DNA from 2 places in the Halomonas sp. DP8Y7-1 genome. Region 2 is predicted to be linked to the other one. Evidence: riboswitches for the same ligand, from Rfam matches in the RefSeq annotation. Region 2 holds a riboswitch; the other holds the start of a gene.
What was found. Region 2 has a riboswitch for thiamine pyrophosphate ahead of tenA (thiaminase II). Riboswitches for the same ligand answer to the same signal wherever they lie in the genome.
Positions count from the first base shown of each region.

Region 1: it holds a riboswitch for thiamine pyrophosphate, as region 2 does, so the genes downstream of both, KUV41_RS09305 (3-oxoacyl-ACP reductase) here and tenA (thiaminase II) in region 2, are expected to answer to the same signal.

Region 1 is NZ_JAHVIN010000005.1:916,964-924,053, forward strand. It holds gene hutH (histidine ammonia-lyase) at 1-1,336, opposite strand, end outside; gene KUV41_RS09300 (BCCT family transporter) at 1,329-2,996, opposite strand; TPP riboswitch at 3,537-3,634, shown strand; gene KUV41_RS09305 (3-oxoacyl-ACP reductase) at 3,682-4,485, shown strand; gene KUV41_RS09310 (LLM class flavin-dependent oxidoreductase) at 4,485-5,774, shown strand; gene KUV41_RS09315 (sodium:solute symporter family protein) at 6,040-7,090, opposite strand, start outside.
Region 2 is NZ_JAHVIN010000005.1:801,676-811,653, reverse strand. It holds gene KUV41_RS08815 (class I SAM-dependent methyltransferase) at 1-376, opposite strand, end outside; gene KUV41_RS08810 (VOC family protein) at 418-822, shown strand; gene KUV41_RS08805 (DUF4870 family protein) at 944-1,333, shown strand; gene KUV41_RS08800 (lysophospholipid acyltransferase family protein) at 1,336-2,277, shown strand; gene KUV41_RS08795 (hypothetical protein) at 2,274-2,630, shown strand; gene KUV41_RS08790 (glucan biosynthesis protein) at 3,161-4,777, shown strand; gene mdoH (glucans biosynthesis glucosyltransferase MdoH) at 4,774-6,696, shown strand; TPP riboswitch at 6,867-7,018, shown strand; gene tenA (thiaminase II) at 7,096-7,764, shown strand; TPP riboswitch at 7,833-7,967, shown strand; gene thiC (phosphomethylpyrimidine synthase ThiC) at 8,060-9,978, shown strand, end outside.

The DNA of each region.
Region 1 (7,090 bases), 110 kb from region 2:
GCACGGCCAGTAACAGCTCGATACTGAGCACGCGAAGAGCGCCTTCCAGCGCCTGGTCGAGCTTGAGGGCGGCGCTGTCGCCGAAACTAAGGTGATCTTCCTGCAGGCCAGAGGTGAGATAGTTATCGACCGATGCGGGCAGAGCCAGCCGCTTGACCTCTGCCGCCAGCGACGCTGTCGTGTACTGGGCAATCATCAGTCCGGACTTCACTCCGCTGTCACGCGTGAGAAAGGCGGGAAGCTCGCTGGCCTGGGGAGTGACCAGGCGATAGCTTCGACGCTCCGAGATCGATGCCCACTCACACACCGCCATGGCGAGGCTGTCACAGGCCAGGGCGACCGGCGCCCCATGAGGATTGGCCTGTGACACGATTCTGGCATGGGTGCCTTCGTCGATCACCAGAGGGTTGTCGGTAGCTGCGCTGATCTCTCCGTCGACCAGGCGTATCGCGTGCTCAAGCTGTTCTCGGCAACTGCCATGGACCTGGGGCATGGCCCGCAGGCTGAGCGCATCCTGCAGGTGGTGGCCCTGACACTGCTGCAGGTGCTGGCTGTCGGCTAGCAGTCGCCGTAAGTTGGCGCCACTGCGCACCACGCCAGGCTGACCCTTCAGCGCCAGCACCTCAGGCGTGAAGGCAGCCTGCTGGCCTGACAGCGCCTCGAAACTGGCAGCGCCGATGGCGTCGGCCCAGTCGGCAAGCACATGGGCATCGTCCAGGGCGATACAGGCAAGCCCTGTCATGGCGGCGGTGCCATTGACCAGACTGAGCCCATCCTTGGGACCCAGCACGACGGGTGTCAGCGCATGCTGAGCGAGCACGTCGCTGGCGGGGCGTCGTTCACCGGCATGGTCGACCTCACCGACGCCCAGCAAGGCCAGACCAATATGGGCCATGTGTGTGAGGTAGCCCACAGACCCCCGGCCTGGCACCACCGGGGTGATGCCCATATTAAGAAATGCCAGCAGTCCCTGGACGATGCCCGGGCTGATGCCCGAATGCCCATGGCTCCAGTTGATGACCGCGCAGCACATGATGGCACGGACCTGTTCGACCCGCAGGGGGGCTCCGACTCCGCAGGCATGGCTCATCAGGGTATTGCGCGACAGGTCTCTTAGTTGTTGGCGATCCAGCACCACGTCACACAGCGCTCCCAGACCGGTGTTAATGCCATAGTAGGGAGTGCTGGCATCCGCCATCTGCTCGACCACCTGGCGGGCCCGCTCGATGCGTGCCCAGCGACCCTCATCCAGCGTCAGCTCGCGTCCATGGCGGGCGACGGCGATGACCTCCAGCCAGCCGGGGGCTACGTCTGAGACTACGACCGGGTTACTCATTCACGCCTCCCGTCACCGGCTGAGAGACTTCGGCCGGCTGCTTAGCAGCACCTTGGGGGGAGCGAGTCATGAAGGTTCGCACGGCGCTGATCAATATCAGCACGAACAGGAAGACCACGGTAAAGCCTCCCGCTGCGGCAAGATACTTGATGCCATCGACGCCTTGGGCGCCCCCGCCGAAGGCCACCATCACATAGGCGATAGCCGCGATCGACAGACCCCACAGAATCTTCTGCTGCTTGGGCGACTCCTCTTCTGCGGACATGTTGCTGGTGCAGATGGTCGCGATGGTCGATGACATGGAGTCTGCCGCCGTTGCAAACGAAATGACCAGGGTGAAAATCGCCAGCGGTACCAGCAGGCTGGCCATGGGCAGGTGCTGGAGGAAGCCCCAGAGTCCGGATACCGCGCCGCTGTCATTGATGATGCTGATCAGATCCAGCGTTCCATCCATCTGCCATTTGAGGGCGGACCCACCCCAGATGGCAAACCAGACCAGGCCGAAGACCGAGGGCAGAATCCAGTTGATGATGAGAAACTCCCTGAGCGTTCTGCCGTAGGAGATACGGGCCAGAAACAGTCCCATGAGGGGGGCGTAGGCGATCCAGATCGACCAGTCATACATCGTCCACCAGGTGACCAGCGCTTCGCCACCAGACTCCTTGGTATCGAAAGCCCAAAGGAAGAAGTTGTCTGCCCAGTAGCCGAGGCTTGTCACCGACAGGCTCAGAATATAGTTGAGGGGCCCGACAATGATCAGAATCGCGACGAAGGCATAGAAGATATAGGCGTTGATCGATGACAGCACGCGGATGCCGCGTTTCAATCCCGAGACAGCGGAGGTGATGAAGATCGCCGAGATGGCAATCGTCAGCACCAGCCAGGTCATGGCGTTGGATTCGATGCCGTACTGTGCCTCGATGCCTGAGCTGATCAATGCCAGACCTGCGCCAAGAGAAGAGGCCAGGCCGAGCGCGATGGCCAGAACGGAAATGATATCGATCAGGGACCTTACCCAGATCTTGCTGCCGTGCCTGCCCAGTACGGGGCTTACGGTTGAGGAGATCGAGAAGCGTTCTCTGCGGTTAAAGTGCATGTAGCCGATCATCAGCCCCACGATGGAATAAAGTGCGTAGGGAATGAATGACCAGTTGTGGAAGCTTCTTGCCAAGGCAAAGATGGCGGCCTCGCCACTGCCGGGAGCGAAGCTTTGATGACTGATTTCGCCGTAGATGTTGCCTAGATAGATGATCGGTTCATTGACGGAGTAAGTGACGACTCCCGTGGCAATCCCCCCCGTCAGCGCCATGGCGAAGGTGGCAGCGAAGGAAAAGGTAGGCGTTGCATCCTTGCCACCCAGCCGAATATCACCGGCCCGGGAGAAGAAGATGAAGCCCGACACCACCAGGGCCGTTACGGCAATCAGCTGATACAGCCAGCCAAAGTCAGACAGGGAGATGTAGAAGACCCCTTTGGCAACATCGACCAGCATGTCGTTGTTGATGAGGCCAGTGGCCACGGCCACCATGATGATGGAAAAGGTGGGTATGAAGACGGCTTTTCTTAGCGGCCTTCTGCTGGAGGCGGACATATTCTTGTTCTCCACGGGTGATGGCGTTACCAGGTGGCGCAGTGGATCAGCATTGTCGGGTGTTGTCATCGGCCGATCTCACAGATGCGTGTGGCAGGCTTAGGGAAACGCTGCACCGATGCCTGAGCGGAGGTGCTCAGCGCTTCCTTGGCGAACCGCTGATGCGGTCCGTCAATCCGTCATAATGTATATACAATAAAGATCGAAAAGGCTAGAGCCGAGTGAGCTGGCGATCGCGTCAGCTCCCTTTCATGATGAAAGATAGATCACTCTTATATTAATTTATTTTTGATAAACAATACGTTGAATGTCCTTCTAAGCGTCGATCCGATAATGGGTAGTACCAAAGTAGGGGGTGGTAACAAGGTAGACGAGAGGGTCAGGACAGAGGGGGAGAATGGGCGAGAGTCACAGCGGGAAGGCAAGCAAAGCCCGAAGCCATGAAGGTCGAAAGATGTCGCTTAAATGTGTATACATTTAATTGGTGAAGGGGCCGGGGCGCGATAGGGTTGTCGCGGCGTGTGCCAGGATGGCAAATCAGGGTAGGCCCTTTCACCTGCTTGATACCCGCTGTCTTGTTCCGGGCAAGGTGATGGGCTAAGGTCGAGATCGCATGACACGGGGTGTCCTGGCTGAGCCAGGGCTGAGAAATACCCGTCGAACCTGATCCAGTTCATACCGGCGAAGGGATGTCAGCGCAGTCGTCTGTCCCTGGCTCGACGTGCGTTCCCCGCCTCGACCAAGGACTCATCGCATGACCGCTCCCGATACCTCTCCTGTTGTCGACCCCATTGCGCCTGATATCTCCGCTCAAATTGTGCTGATTACCGGCGCAGGACGTGGTCTGGGCGCTCACCTGGCGCGCGCCTTCCTGCGAGAAGGCGCTCGCGTGGTGGTCAACTACCGCCGCAGCGAAGAAGGCGCCCGGGCGCTGGTCGCTGATTACCCGGAACACGCCTTGGCCGTCGCTGCGGATGTGTGCGATCGGGATGGCGTGGAGGCCATGTTGGCGAGGGCCTGTGAGCGCTTCGGTGGGCCTGTGACTACCGTGGTCAACAATGCGCTGCCGGACTTTGCATTCAATGGGGACGCACGGCCTGGGCCTGACTCGCTGAGCTGGGAGCATCTGGACCATCAACTTCAGGGTGTGGTGCGTGGTGCGCTCAACACGGTTCAGGCAGCGCTTCCCGGCATGCGCGAGGCGGGTGTCGGGCGTGTCATCAATATCGGTACCAACCTGTTCCAGAACCCGGTGGTGCCGTATCACGACTACACCGCGGCCAAGGCGGCGCTGCTGTCGCTGACGCGTACGCTGGCGCAGGATCTCGGCCCAGACAATATCAGCGTCAATATGGTGTCCGGCGGCTTGCTGCGCACGACGGATGCTTCCAGGGCCACACCAGACGCGGTGTTTGACCTCATCGCCGCCAACACACCGCTGCGACGGGTGACCACCCCGCAAGAGTTTGCAGACGCGGTACTGCTGTTGGCTTCTCCGTGGGCCAGGGCCATCACCGGGCAGAATCTGATTGTCGATGGCGGACTGGTGAAAGGCTGATGACCTCCATGCACTTGAATCTCTTCATCCTGGGTTGCGGTCATCACAAGGCGGCCTGGCGACACCCTGGTTCCAGCGTCGAGCGATTGGCGGATATCGCCTACTACGAAGAGCTGGCCAAGCTTGCCGAACGCGGTCGCCTGGATGCGGTTTTCTTTGCCGATGGCCATGCCGCGGGCAATGTCGCAGACGGTCCGCTGTGGACCTTGGAGCCGCTGACAATGCTTGCCGCGATGGCGCGTGCCACACAGCATATCGGCCTGATCTCGACCGTCTCCAGCACCTTCTATACGCCATTTCATGCGGCTCGCATGCTGGCATCGCTGGACCATATCTCGGGCGGACGGCTTGGGTGGAACCTGGTGACGTCAATGTTCGACAGCGAGGCGCGCAATCATGGCCTGGAAGGCATGCCGGGCCACGCGCAGCGCTACGCTAGAGCGGAAGAGTTTGCCAATACCGTGCTGGCGCTGTGGGACTCCTGGAGCGATGGCGCGCTGCTGCGAGATCGCCACGGCGATTATGCGGATGCTGCTCAAGTGCAACCGATTCATCACCGCGGCGAGCATTTTCTGGTCGATGGCCCCTTGACGGTGCCTCGCTCGCCACAGGGCCATCCCGTGCTATTTCAGGCCGGGGCATCAGAACAGGGGCGAGACCTGGCGGCACGCTATGCCGAAGCCATTTACGCGGTGGCCTACGACCTGCCATCGGCCCAGGCTTACTGCGCTGACCTCAAGGCGAGGGTGAAAGCCGCAGGCCGTCCAAGGGTGGCGATCATGCCGGGGCTTGTGACCTACGTCGGGTCTACCGAGGAAGAGGCCCGACGCAAGCAGCGTGAACTCGACGAGTTGCTGCCGGTAGAGGCCTCGCGGCGACAGTTGAGCCAGTTTATCGGCCAGGACGTCAGTCACTGGGAGCTGGATGCGCCCGTGCCCGCGCTGCCGTCGCTGGAGGCCTTTACAGGACCGAAAGGACGCTATGCCACCATCCTGCGCATTATCGAGGCTGAACGGCCAACCCTGAGACAGCTAATGGGACGGCTTGCCGCTGGAGGTGGGCACTGCACGATGGTCGGCACGCCGGAGGGAATTGCCGATGAGATGCAGCGCTGGGTCGAACAGGGTGGGGCTGATGGCTTTAACCTGATGCCACCCTCACTGCCTCACGGCATCGAGGACTTCGTCGAGCAGGTCGTGCCGGAATTGCAGCGACGTGGGGTCTTCCGCCGGGAATATGAGGGCAAGACGCTGCGCGACCATCTTGGATTGTCACGCCCCAGCTGCTGAGCTGGCGTCTTGTTCACACTGCTGCTAGGCACGACAGCCTCTACAGACATCCGCCATAACAGCGGGGGAGCTCGCCCCGCCGTTATGGTTTCGGTTCAGTGGCGTCGGTTTGATTGCCTTAGGGAAACACTGCATAAATTACTGCGCTCGATATCTCGGCTGCTGGCGGTGCTCAAGATCCTCATTTAACCGCATGTAAACTCCGGTCTTTCCGCTCCGGCAGCTACCGACCTGTCATCGCTCGAAACATTTATTCAGCGTTTCCTTAGTTCTGGAAGCGTCTCACCAGGCCGCTCATTCGGTCAAAGTCGTAGCTCTCCCGAGATGGCATCAGCTTCATCAGGACGAGAGATACCAGCACCGGAACAAAGGCAGCCAGCAGGAAAGATTCCAGGAGTGTCGCGGTGCCACCGTTAGGCGAGGGGAACATCCACAGTCCGGCCAGCAGACCTGCTGCGGTACTGATCACTGCATTGCGACCGTGATAGCGGCGGTTGAACAGGCCGAAAAACACCGGAAAGGCTGCGGCAGAGCACAGCAGGTCTGCCAGCAGGAACAGGTAGAGGACGCTGTAGCCCTGCGCAGCGACCCACGTCACTGGTATTGCAGCGACGACGATGAGCCAGCGTGCCATTCTCATCAAGGCCGCCTCACTGGCCTGGGGCAGCAGCCTGTGCATGTCGACGGCGATAATGCTGGAGGTGGCATTGATCGTTGTGTCGGCGCTACTCATTACCAGCGCAAGGCCAAGAGGAATCAGGGCCAAGGCAAACCACAGAGGCACGTCGGACAACAATACGCTGAACAGAGCGACGGAGCCGTCTCCCTCAAGTCCCAGGCCGATGAACGCCAGACCGAACAGACCCATGAGCACGATGACCGGGAAGTTGAAGAGTCCCGCGATCCAGAAGCCACGCCTGAGCACGCGAGTATCCCGGGCCGCATAGATCCTCTGCCAGGTTCCTTGGTAGAACAGACCCGTCAGCATCACCGCGAGAAAGAAGGTCAGGCCAGCGCGCAGGCCGCCAGCATCGGTGATATCCAGCAGTTGCGGAGCACGCTCGCGCAGCCCCTCGAGCGTCGGCGCAACGCCACCCGCCGCCTGCCAGCCAAACATGAGCAAGAGAGCCAGCAGTGGCAGGATCACCAGCATCTGCACCTTGTCAGTGAAGATGGTGGTGCGCAGGCCGCCGTAAAAGGTGTAGAGCAGGGTAGCGACCATCACCACGCTGGCGGTCAGCCAGAGGGGGATGGGGGCCAGCAGGGTCACCATATGGGCGATGGCGGTCAGCCCTGCAGCCAGAGAGATAAACAGG
Region 2 (9,978 bases):
TGATGAAGTCGTACTCCGCCTCTGCCCACTGCGGGAAGGGGTGGTAGTAGGGATCGTGAATCCGCATCGAAAAGCCGGCCTCTTCGAACATCAGTGACAGCGTGGGGCCAGGGCCAGCGCCAAAATCCAGCCCACTTGCCCCGGCAGGCAATCGTTCGCTCAAGGGACCGAACAGCCGTCCCAGGAAACGCCGATAGCCGGGATCGTCGGGGCGGTTGTCGTGCTGGTCGTAGATCGCTTTTTCCGCGGCTGGCGCCAGACGCTGAGCCGGCGGCACGGCAATCAGGTCACAGCGCGGACAGCGGAAGTAGTCGCGCTGTCCGTCCCAATGAAAATGCTGGGTCGTCGGGTTTGTGCATAGCGGACAGCTCGGCATCGTCGTATTCTCTGAGGCTTGATTCACTTGTGGAGAAAGGCATGCTGTCAGGTCTTGATCACCTGGTCATCACCGTGACCGATATTTCCCGCGCCGTTGACTTCTACACGCGCGTGCTTGGACTCGATGTCCGCTACCGAGACCGTGAACGTGTCGACCTGATGCTGGGCGAGCTGGCCTTGCGTCTGCACTGGACCGCGACCGACGTCCACCCGCGCGCCGCCACACCGACGCCCGGCAGCCTCGATATCTGTTTCAAGAGCCAGCTGCCCCTTGCTGACGTCCAGCAACACCTGGAGGCACTGTCGGTCGATATCGAGCTCGGTCCGGTGACTCGTCAGGGCGCCACCGGCAAGATCGAGTCGCTCTACTTGAGAGACCCCGACGGCAACCTGCTGGAGATCTGCCGCCCACTGCGAGAACCCCAGGAGCACGGTGAGGTCTAGAGCGGGATGAGGCCGAGGAACGAGTAAGATCCAGCGACGAATCTCCCCCGTTCATCATGGCATTGCGGCACAGGCTGGGTATCATAGCGAAGCCGTTTTACATGCACAGAAAGGAACACGGATGAGCCAGCGCGACCTCGAGCCCCAGTCTCCCCACGTCACGCCCCCCGAGCCGGAGGGCTTTGGCGCCGACACCACCATCGCCATGGTCGGCTACGCCTTGCTGCTGGCCAACCTGGTCACCGGCTTCACCGCCGTGATCGGCGTGGTCATCGCCTATGTGTACAAGGGCAAGGGCCCCGCCTGGCTGGACCAGCATTATCGCTACCAGATCCGCACCTTCTGGATCGGACTGGTCTATGCGGTCGTCGCCTCCCTGCTGACCTTCGTCCTGATCGGGCTGCCGTTGCTGCTGGCGCTGGCGGTATGGTTGATCGTCCGCTGTGTGAAGGGTTTCAAGGCCCTGCAGGAAAAGCGTGCCCCGGACAACCTGGAAAGCTGGCTGATCTGATCATGCAACTCCCCTGGCAACAACGTCTGCAGGCCTTTGCCGTCGCTCGCCTGTGGACCCTCCTGTCGCACTGCTCGCCCGCCTCACTGTGGCGGCTGAGCCGCGTTCTCGTCAGCCTGGCGTACCCCTTGCTCAAGCGCGAACGCGCGGTCACTCGGCTGAATCTGGAGGTCGTCTACCCCGACGCCAGCCCGCAGCAGCGGGAATCGCTGGCTCGCGACAGCCTCACGCACTCGACCGCCACCATGCTCGAGCTCGGCTTCTCCTGGCAAGGCGACCCGCAGCGCGTGGCTGACAGCATCGTCGAGGTGCATGGCAGAGCCTTGCTGGATGACGCCCGCGCCGAAGGCAAGGGGGTCATCATCCTGGCGCCTCACTTTGGCAACTGGGAAGTGCTCAACTTCTGGCTGTCCAGCCACTTTCCCTTCACCGCCATGTACGAGCCGCCCAAGCTGGCACCCTTGGATCCCATCATCCGTGCGGGACGTGAGCGCTGCGGCGCCAGCCTTGTGCCGACCAATCCAAGAGGGGTCGCCGCCCTGCTCAAGGCGCTGAAGCGCTGCGAGGCCGTCGGCATCCTGCCGGACCAGGAGCCCAGCTGGGGCAGCGGTGTCTTTGCTCCCTTCTTCGGACGCCCGGCCTATACCGCCACCCTGCTGCCAAAGCTGGTGGGACGCACCGAAGCACGGGTGGTGACAGGCGTCGCCCTGCGCCTACCCGGGCGAGGGTTTGCCCTGCACTTCCTGGCCGCCGACGAGCGGGTCTACGATGCCGACGAGACGACCTCCTGTACCGGTGTCAATGCCAGCATCGAAGAGGTCATCGCGCTCGAACCCGCCCAGTACCAATGGGAGTACAAGCGCTTCACCAAGACCCTGGAAGAGCAGCGCGGCGATCCCGACTTCCGCCGCCACCGGCTGTACAGTTCGAGGAATATGAAGTGACCCGTCCTCAGGACTCGATCTCCCGCGACACCCATGTAGGGCACGCCTTGTACGTGATGTACCTGGCGGGCCTGGTCACCGGGTTCCTGACCCTGCTGATCGCGCTGATCGTGGCCTACGTGTACCGCAAGGATGCCCCGCCGTGGCTTCGGGCCCACTATCACTACCTGATTCGAACCTTCTGGATCGGCCTGGTGTATGGGGCCGCCGCGGCGGTGCTGACGGTTCTGGTCATCGGCCTGGCCTTGCCACCACTGCTGGTCAGTGCCTGGTTCGTGATTCGCTGCATCATCGGCTGGCGCGCGCTACACCGGCGGCTGCCGCCGCCTCGGCTGGACAGCTGGCTGTGGTAGCCATCTGACGCAGCCGAGCCGACACCCGCCAACGCGGGCGCCCCTGCTGCCTCGCGCCTTACCTGCCGAATCAGTCTCTTCTCCTGTCTATTCTCTTGTCCCTGTCTCTTCCCCTTCCCCTTCTCTCCTGCCCTTGCCCCTGCGACATGTATCCGCAGGGATACATTTCTTCGCAATTTTGTCGCCAGAAGACGACACGGAACCTCACTTTCCACCTCCTCTCAAAGGCAGGTAGAACCCATCTATTGCATCTTTACCATCAGACAATAGGCTAGAGTGTGGAGAGCATGGATAGCCGTTTCAGCACAAATATGGGCAAAGTGAGACACGCGACCTGCTGGCTGACCGCCTCTCGACCATCGCCGCAACGGCAGTCGCGGCGATGGTCACGTATCACGGCGATCCGCGGCAGACCGTGATGGCTCCGCGATAGCCGTGACAGGTCCCGACGCCCACTGCCCAACGTCCCACTGGTTCCGCCTGACAGAGCACTGGCAGTTCGGTGCCATCAGGCCGCAAGGAGAGCGAACGTGAACACCCGAGTCATCTGCGGACGGTCGACACCGCCCACTGCCTACCCAGCCGAGTCAGCCCGCGTCAGTGGACGCGGCCGCCCCCACTGGAAGGCCGCTGCATCATGGGCACTGGCCGGCATGCTGGTCAGCGCACCCGCGCTGGCGGTGGATGCCGACAGCCTTTTCGAACAGGTGACCGATCAGGCGAGAACCCTGGCCGAAGCGCCCTACGAAGCGCCAGAGAGTACACTGCCTGACGCCGTGGCCGAGATGGGCTACGACCGCTACCGGCAGATTCGCTACCGCGATGAACAGGCGCTTTGGCGCGATCACGGCAACTTTCAGGTGGAGCTGTTCCATCCCGGCTTTCTCTACGACCAGCCGGTCGATATCCATCTTCTCGAAGATGGTGAGGTGCGCACCCTGCCCTTCGAGCAGCAGCGCTTTCGCTACGACGACGATGCTGCTGAGCTGGCCGAACTGGATCTCGGCGACCAGGGCTATGCCGGCTTCCGTCTGCATTACCCGCTCAACCGAGCGGATGTCGACGACGAGTTTGCCGTATTCCTCGGCGCTTCCTACTTCCGCCTGGTGGGCAGAAACCAGGGCTACGGGCTCTCCGCAAGAGGCTTGGCGATCGATACGGCCATGCCCCAGGGCGAAGAGTTCCCCTCCTTTCGCGAGTTCTGGCTGGTCCAGCCTGAGGCTGACGCCAATCGTATGACGGTTCTGGCGCTGCTGGACAGCCCGTCGCTGGCCGGGGCCTACCGCTTCGAGATTGCGCCTGGCAAGAACACTGTCGTCGACACCGAAGCGCGACTGTTCGCCCGCAGCGATGTCGAAAAGCTCGGGGTCGCCCCGCTGACCAGCATGTTCCTGCATGGCGAAATGGATCGGCAGGAAGAAGATGACTATCGCATCCGCGTGCATGACTCCAGCGGGCTGCTGATGGCCACCAGTTCTGGCGAATGGACCTGGCGCGTTCTCGATAATCCCGCAGACCTGCAGATCTCTGGCTTGCAGGATACCTCTCCCAGGGGCTTCGGCCTGGTCCAGCGTCCGCGCCACTTCGATGCCTATCTGGACATGGAAGCCCGCTACGAACGCCGCCCAAGTCAGTGGGTACAGCCCGCTGGCGACTGGGGAGAAGGCCACGTGGAATTGATCGAAATTCCGACCGACAGCGAGACCCACGACAATATCACGGCCTACTGGGTCCCCTCCTCGCCCCTCAAGGCGGGAGAGTCACGCACCTATCGGTATCAGACCTGGACCTTCGCTGACACCCCCATGGAGGAACCCCTGGCGCGGGTCGTCAGGTCACGCCAGGGCTGGGGTGGCATTCCCGGTCAGAGCAATCCCCCCGACGAACAGCTCAGGCAGTTCATCATCGACTTCCGCGGCGGCGAGCTCGAGGGTCTCGATGCGAGCCAGCCGGTCAGCGTGCACCTGACCACGTCCAGTGGCGAGACGACGGAAACCAAGGTGACAGCGCTGCCCGATGGAGACACCTGGCGGGCCAGCTTCAAGCTGCTGCCTGACGGCGAAACGCCGGCAGACCTGCGCCTGACCTTGATGCTGCGCGACCAGCGCCTGAGCGAAACCTGGAACAGCATCTGGAGTCCCCGATGAACGAGCATACCCCGGAAGTCCCCTGGCCCCGGTGGCGCAGAACGCTGGTAGGCATGGCCATTGCCGCCACCACCGCGCTGGGTGTCTGGACCATGTTCAAGATCCTGTATGTCGAGGGCATCACTCCCCTGGAAATGGCCATCCTGGGGCTGTTTGCGATCACCTTCGGTTGGATCACCATGGCCTTCTGGAGCGCCGTGATCGGGTTTGTGCTTCACCTCACTGGGCGTGACCCCTTGAGCCTCAAGCGGCGTGGCCCCGGACCGATGAGGCCCGCCGGCTCTCGCTCTCGCACCGCCTTGGTCATGCCGATCCACAACGAGGACGTGGCCCGGGTCGCGGCTGGGCTCGAGACGACCTGCATGGACCTTGGCGAGCTGCCGGAGGGCATCGACGTCGAGGCCTTCGTGCTCAGCGATAGCACCGACGACGCCGTCGTGGCGGAAGAAAAGGCCGCCATGGCAGCGCTGCAGCAGCGACTCGAGGGCCACTGCCGGCTGCACTATCGCCACCGGGACAGCAACGCAGGACGCAAGGCAGGCAACTTGGGCGACTTCTGCACCCGCTGGGGCAGCCACTACGACTATATGCTGGTGGTCGACGCCGACAGTCTGATGAGCGGTACCACGGTGGTCGAGCTCATCGACGAGATGATGGCCAATCCTCGACTGGGGCTCCTTCAGACGGTGCCCATTCCCGTGCGCCAGCAAAGTCTGTTCGGGCGCTGCAATCAATTCGCTGCCGCGCTTTACTCGCCCATGCTGGCGGCAGGGCTGAGCTTCTGGCACGCCACCGCAGCCAACTATTTTGGCCACAATGCCATCATTCGGGTGGACGCGTTCACCGACGCCTGTGGCCTTCCCGAGCTCCCCGGCAAGCCGCCCCTGGGTGGCGATATCCTCAGTCATGACTTTGTCGAGGCAGCGCTGTTGCGCCGAGCCGGCTGGCAGGTGCGCATGCGCACCGACCTGGGCGGCAGCTATGAGGAAATGCCCAGCCACATTCTCGACTATGCCAAGCGTGATCGACGTTGGGTACAGGGCAACCTGCAGCATCTGCGCCTGCTGAATGGCCACGGCCTGCATGTGCTGAGCCGTCTGCACTTCTTCTTCGGCGCGCTGGCCTACCTGTCGTCGCTGGTGTGGCTGGCGATCCTGGTCATCAGTACCATCGATGCGCTGATCAGGGCTCTCGTTCCCACGAACTTCTTCACCGCCAGCTCGCAGTTGTTCCCTGACTGGCCCATCGCTCCGCCCAACCTGATCATTCCCTTGTTGATCGGCACCTTGGGCATGCTGCTGATGCCCAAGGTGCTGGGACTGATACTTGGTCTCATGCGGGATCCAGAGGGCTACGGGGGACGCCCAAAACTGGTCTTGAGCATGCTGGTGGAGACCCTGTTCGCCATGCTGATCGCACCGCTGATGATGGTCTTCCACAGCCGTTTCGTGATCCAGGTGCTGACCGGTCGTACCGTTGCCTGGGACCCGCAATCCCGAGAGGGGCGGGCACTGCCCTGGCGGGAAGCCTTCCGCCATACCTGGCTGTGGTCGCTGATTGGTGCGGTGTGGGCTCTTGTCACCTGGGCCTACACTCCGAGCTTCTTTCTCTGGCTGACGCCCGTCTGGCTCGGCCTGGTGCTGGCGGCTCCGCTGGTGCGCTGGAGCTCCAGCCTGACCATCGGCCGCCGCCTGGCCCGCGCCGGGCTTCTGCTGGTACCCAGTGAGACACGCCCCCCCAGGGTCGTCGCCGATCTACACATCGAGAGTCAGCTACCCTCATCGGGCGCGCCGGCCGCTCCCCCCAGCGAGCGTCCCCGAGACATGCCTGTGCAGTCCTTCCGACGCCCCCATCAATCGGCTGAGGTGCACAGCGACCCTGGCCACCCGATCGACACCCCCACGCCAGATCGTCGCTGATCCATCATAAGCCATCATCAGCGTCGGTGCAGGACGCCGCGGCCGTGACCCTCATGGCCGCGGCGTCATCATTAGGTAGTCTCTCTCGACAACCTCCCTTGACGCCCCCTTCCGATGCTATCCGAAAGTGGTGTCTGGCAAAGCCGCAGGGGCGTGCTAGACTGCGGTCGACTCGCTTGACGGGGTGCCGGTCAATCCGGCTGAGATGGTGCAGGGCCAGCGTGGTGTAGCGGCCCGACAGCACCGATCCCGTGGAACCTGATCCGGGTGCGGTGTGGACTCACACCTTGAACCGGCGTAGGGAATCAGGCGGTGGCACGCCTTCCCTGCGGGGGCCTGCCCTTCCTCCCCGCCGTCCTTCTCTGCCCCGCCCACCGGATCCACTATGCCGGAGCTATCATGGGCTATTGCTTCAACGATCTGATCGCTGCCTGCCGCGACGACTGGCGGCGCTATACCGAGCACGACTTCGTTCGTGCACTTGGGCGCGGCGACCTGAATGACGCCAGCTTTCGCCACTATCTGAAGCAGGACTACCTGTTTCTCCTGCAGTTTTCACGCGCCTACGCCCTTGCTGCCTACAAGAGCCAGGACCTGGAGAGCTTGCAGGGGGCCTTCAAGGGGATGCAGACGATCCTCGAGGTCGAACTGGGCCTGCATCTTGCCTACTGCCGAGAATGGGGCATTGACGACAGCGAGCTCAGCCGTCTACCGGAGGCACGTGCCACCCTGGCCTATACCCGCTACGTCCTCGACACCGGCAGTCGTGGTGATCTGCTGGACCTGCACGTTGCCCTGGCGCCCTGCATGGTCGGCTACGCCGATATCGGTCGCTGGCTGGCGGATCATCCCGAGACGCTGCGTGGTGGCGACAATCCCTACGATGCCTGGATCACCATGTACGCAAGCCCTGACTTTCAGGCCTCGGCCGTGCGCGAAAGGCACTGGCTCGACGACCAGCTCAGCCAGGTATCGAGCGCTCGTTTCGACCGGCTGGCGCGCATCTTTAGCGACGCGACCCGTCTCGAGACCGACTTCTGGCAGATGGGACTGGAGCTGAGCGACTGACCTTGGCGACGCCTTTGGGCGATCGACCTGGGCGATCGCGCTCGACAACACAGACAAGCTGACAACAGCAACGCTTGACGGGGTGCCGCAGCCAGCGGCTGAGATCATGCAGCGCATGAGACCCGTTGAACCTGATCTGGGGATACCCCCGATGTTACGGCATCGAGGCGAGGACCAGCGTAGGGATCAAGCGCTCACGGCCACGGCCTCGACGCCCCCTTCTCCCTCGCGACGTGCCATTACCACCATCAGGGCGACGCCACTTGCCCTGCACCGCCGTGAGAGGAAACCACCTATGTCACTCGACCATCCCTCGTCTCATCCGAGATCCCGCCATGACGCCCACTTCCTGGCCGAGACGGCCAGGGTCGACCAGGCCGCCGTCACTCCCCTGCCAGGCTCTCGCAAGGTCTATGTAGAGGGCTCCCGCCCCGACCTGCGGGTGCCATTTCGCGAAATCACCCTGTCGCCGACGCGCACTTCAGGCGCCGACGAAGCCAATCCACCGCTACTGGTGTACGACACCTCAGGCCCCTATACCGACCCGGCGATACAGGTCGATCTGCGCAAGGGACTGGCCGAGTTGCGCAGGCCCTGGATTGAGGAGCGCAACGACACCGAGTGGCTCGACGGTCCCACCTCCGAGTACGGCCGCCGGCGTGCCAATGACCCACTGCTGGCACCGCTGCGCTTCGAGCTGACGCGCACACCACGCCGCGCCACCAGGACCGCCGATGGCCGCCCGGGCAACGTCACCCAATTGCATTACGCGCGGCGCGGCATCATCACACCGGAAATGGAGTTCATTGCACTTCGCGAGAATCAACGTCGACAGGCCCTTCAGGACCCTTATCGTGGCAGTGACGAGGTCGAAGCGATACTTGGCCACCAGCACCCCGGCCAGTCGTTCGGAGCCCGTTTGCCGGATGAGATCACCCCCGAGTTCGTGCGCCAGGAAGTGGCCGCCGGACGTGCCATCATCCCGGCCAACATCAATCATCCCGAAGCCGAGCCGATGATCATCGGGCGTAACTTTCTGGTGAAGATCAACGGCAATCTAGGCAACTCTGCGGTGACCTCCTCCATCGAAGAGGAAGTGGACAAGATGACCTGGGGGATTCGCTGGGGGGCGGATACGATCATGGACCTGTCCACTGGACAGAACATCCATGAAACCCGTGAGTGGATCATCCGCAACTCACCGGTGCCAATCGGTACCGTGCCACTCTATCAGGCGCTGGAAAAGGTCAAGGGCGTGGCCGAGGACCTGACCTGGGAGGTCTTTCGCGACACCTTGATCGAGCAGGCGGAACAGGGGGTGGACTATTTCACCATCCACGCCGGTGTGCTTCTTCGCTATGTGCCGCTGACCGCTGGCCGAGTCACCGGCATCGTCTCGCGGGGGGGCTCGATCATGGCCAAGTGGTGCCTCTATCACCACCAGGAAAGCTTCCTCTACACCCACTTCGAGGAGATCTGCGAGATCTGCAAGCAGTATGACGTGGCCTTCTCGCTGGGCGATGGGCTGCGCCCGGGATCCGTGGCAGATGCCAATGACGAAGCTCAGATGGCCGAACTCAAGACCCTGGGCGAGCTGACCCACATTGCCTGGAAGCACGACGTGCAGGTGATGATAGAAGGGCCCGGCCACGTGCCCATGCACCTGATCAAGGAGAACATGGACAAGCAGCTCGAGTACTGCGACGAGGCGCCCTTCTACACCCTGGGCCCGCTGGTCACCGACATCGCTCCCGGCTATGACCACATCACCTCAGGCATCGGCGCGGCGATGATCGGCTGGTACGGCTGCGCCATGCTCTGCTACGTCACCCCCAAGGAGCACCTGGGCCTGCCCGACAAGGACGACGTCAAGACCGGGATCATCACGTACAAGATCGCCGCCCATGCGGCGGATCTGGCCAAGGGGCACCCCGGCGCTCAGCGCCGGGACAATGCGCTGTCCAAGGCACGCTTCGAGTTCCGCTGGGAGGACCAGTTCAACCTGGGCCTGGACCCGGACACGGCCCGCGCCTACCACGACGAGACGCTGCCCAAGGACGCGGCCAAGGTGGCCCACTTCTGCTCCATGTGCGGACCCAAGTTCTGCTCCATGAAGATCAGCCAGGAAGTCCGAGACTATGCCCGCGACAACGGCCTGGACGGCGACAGCGAGGCGGTCATGGCGGGCATGGAGGCGCAGGCACAAGCCTTCCG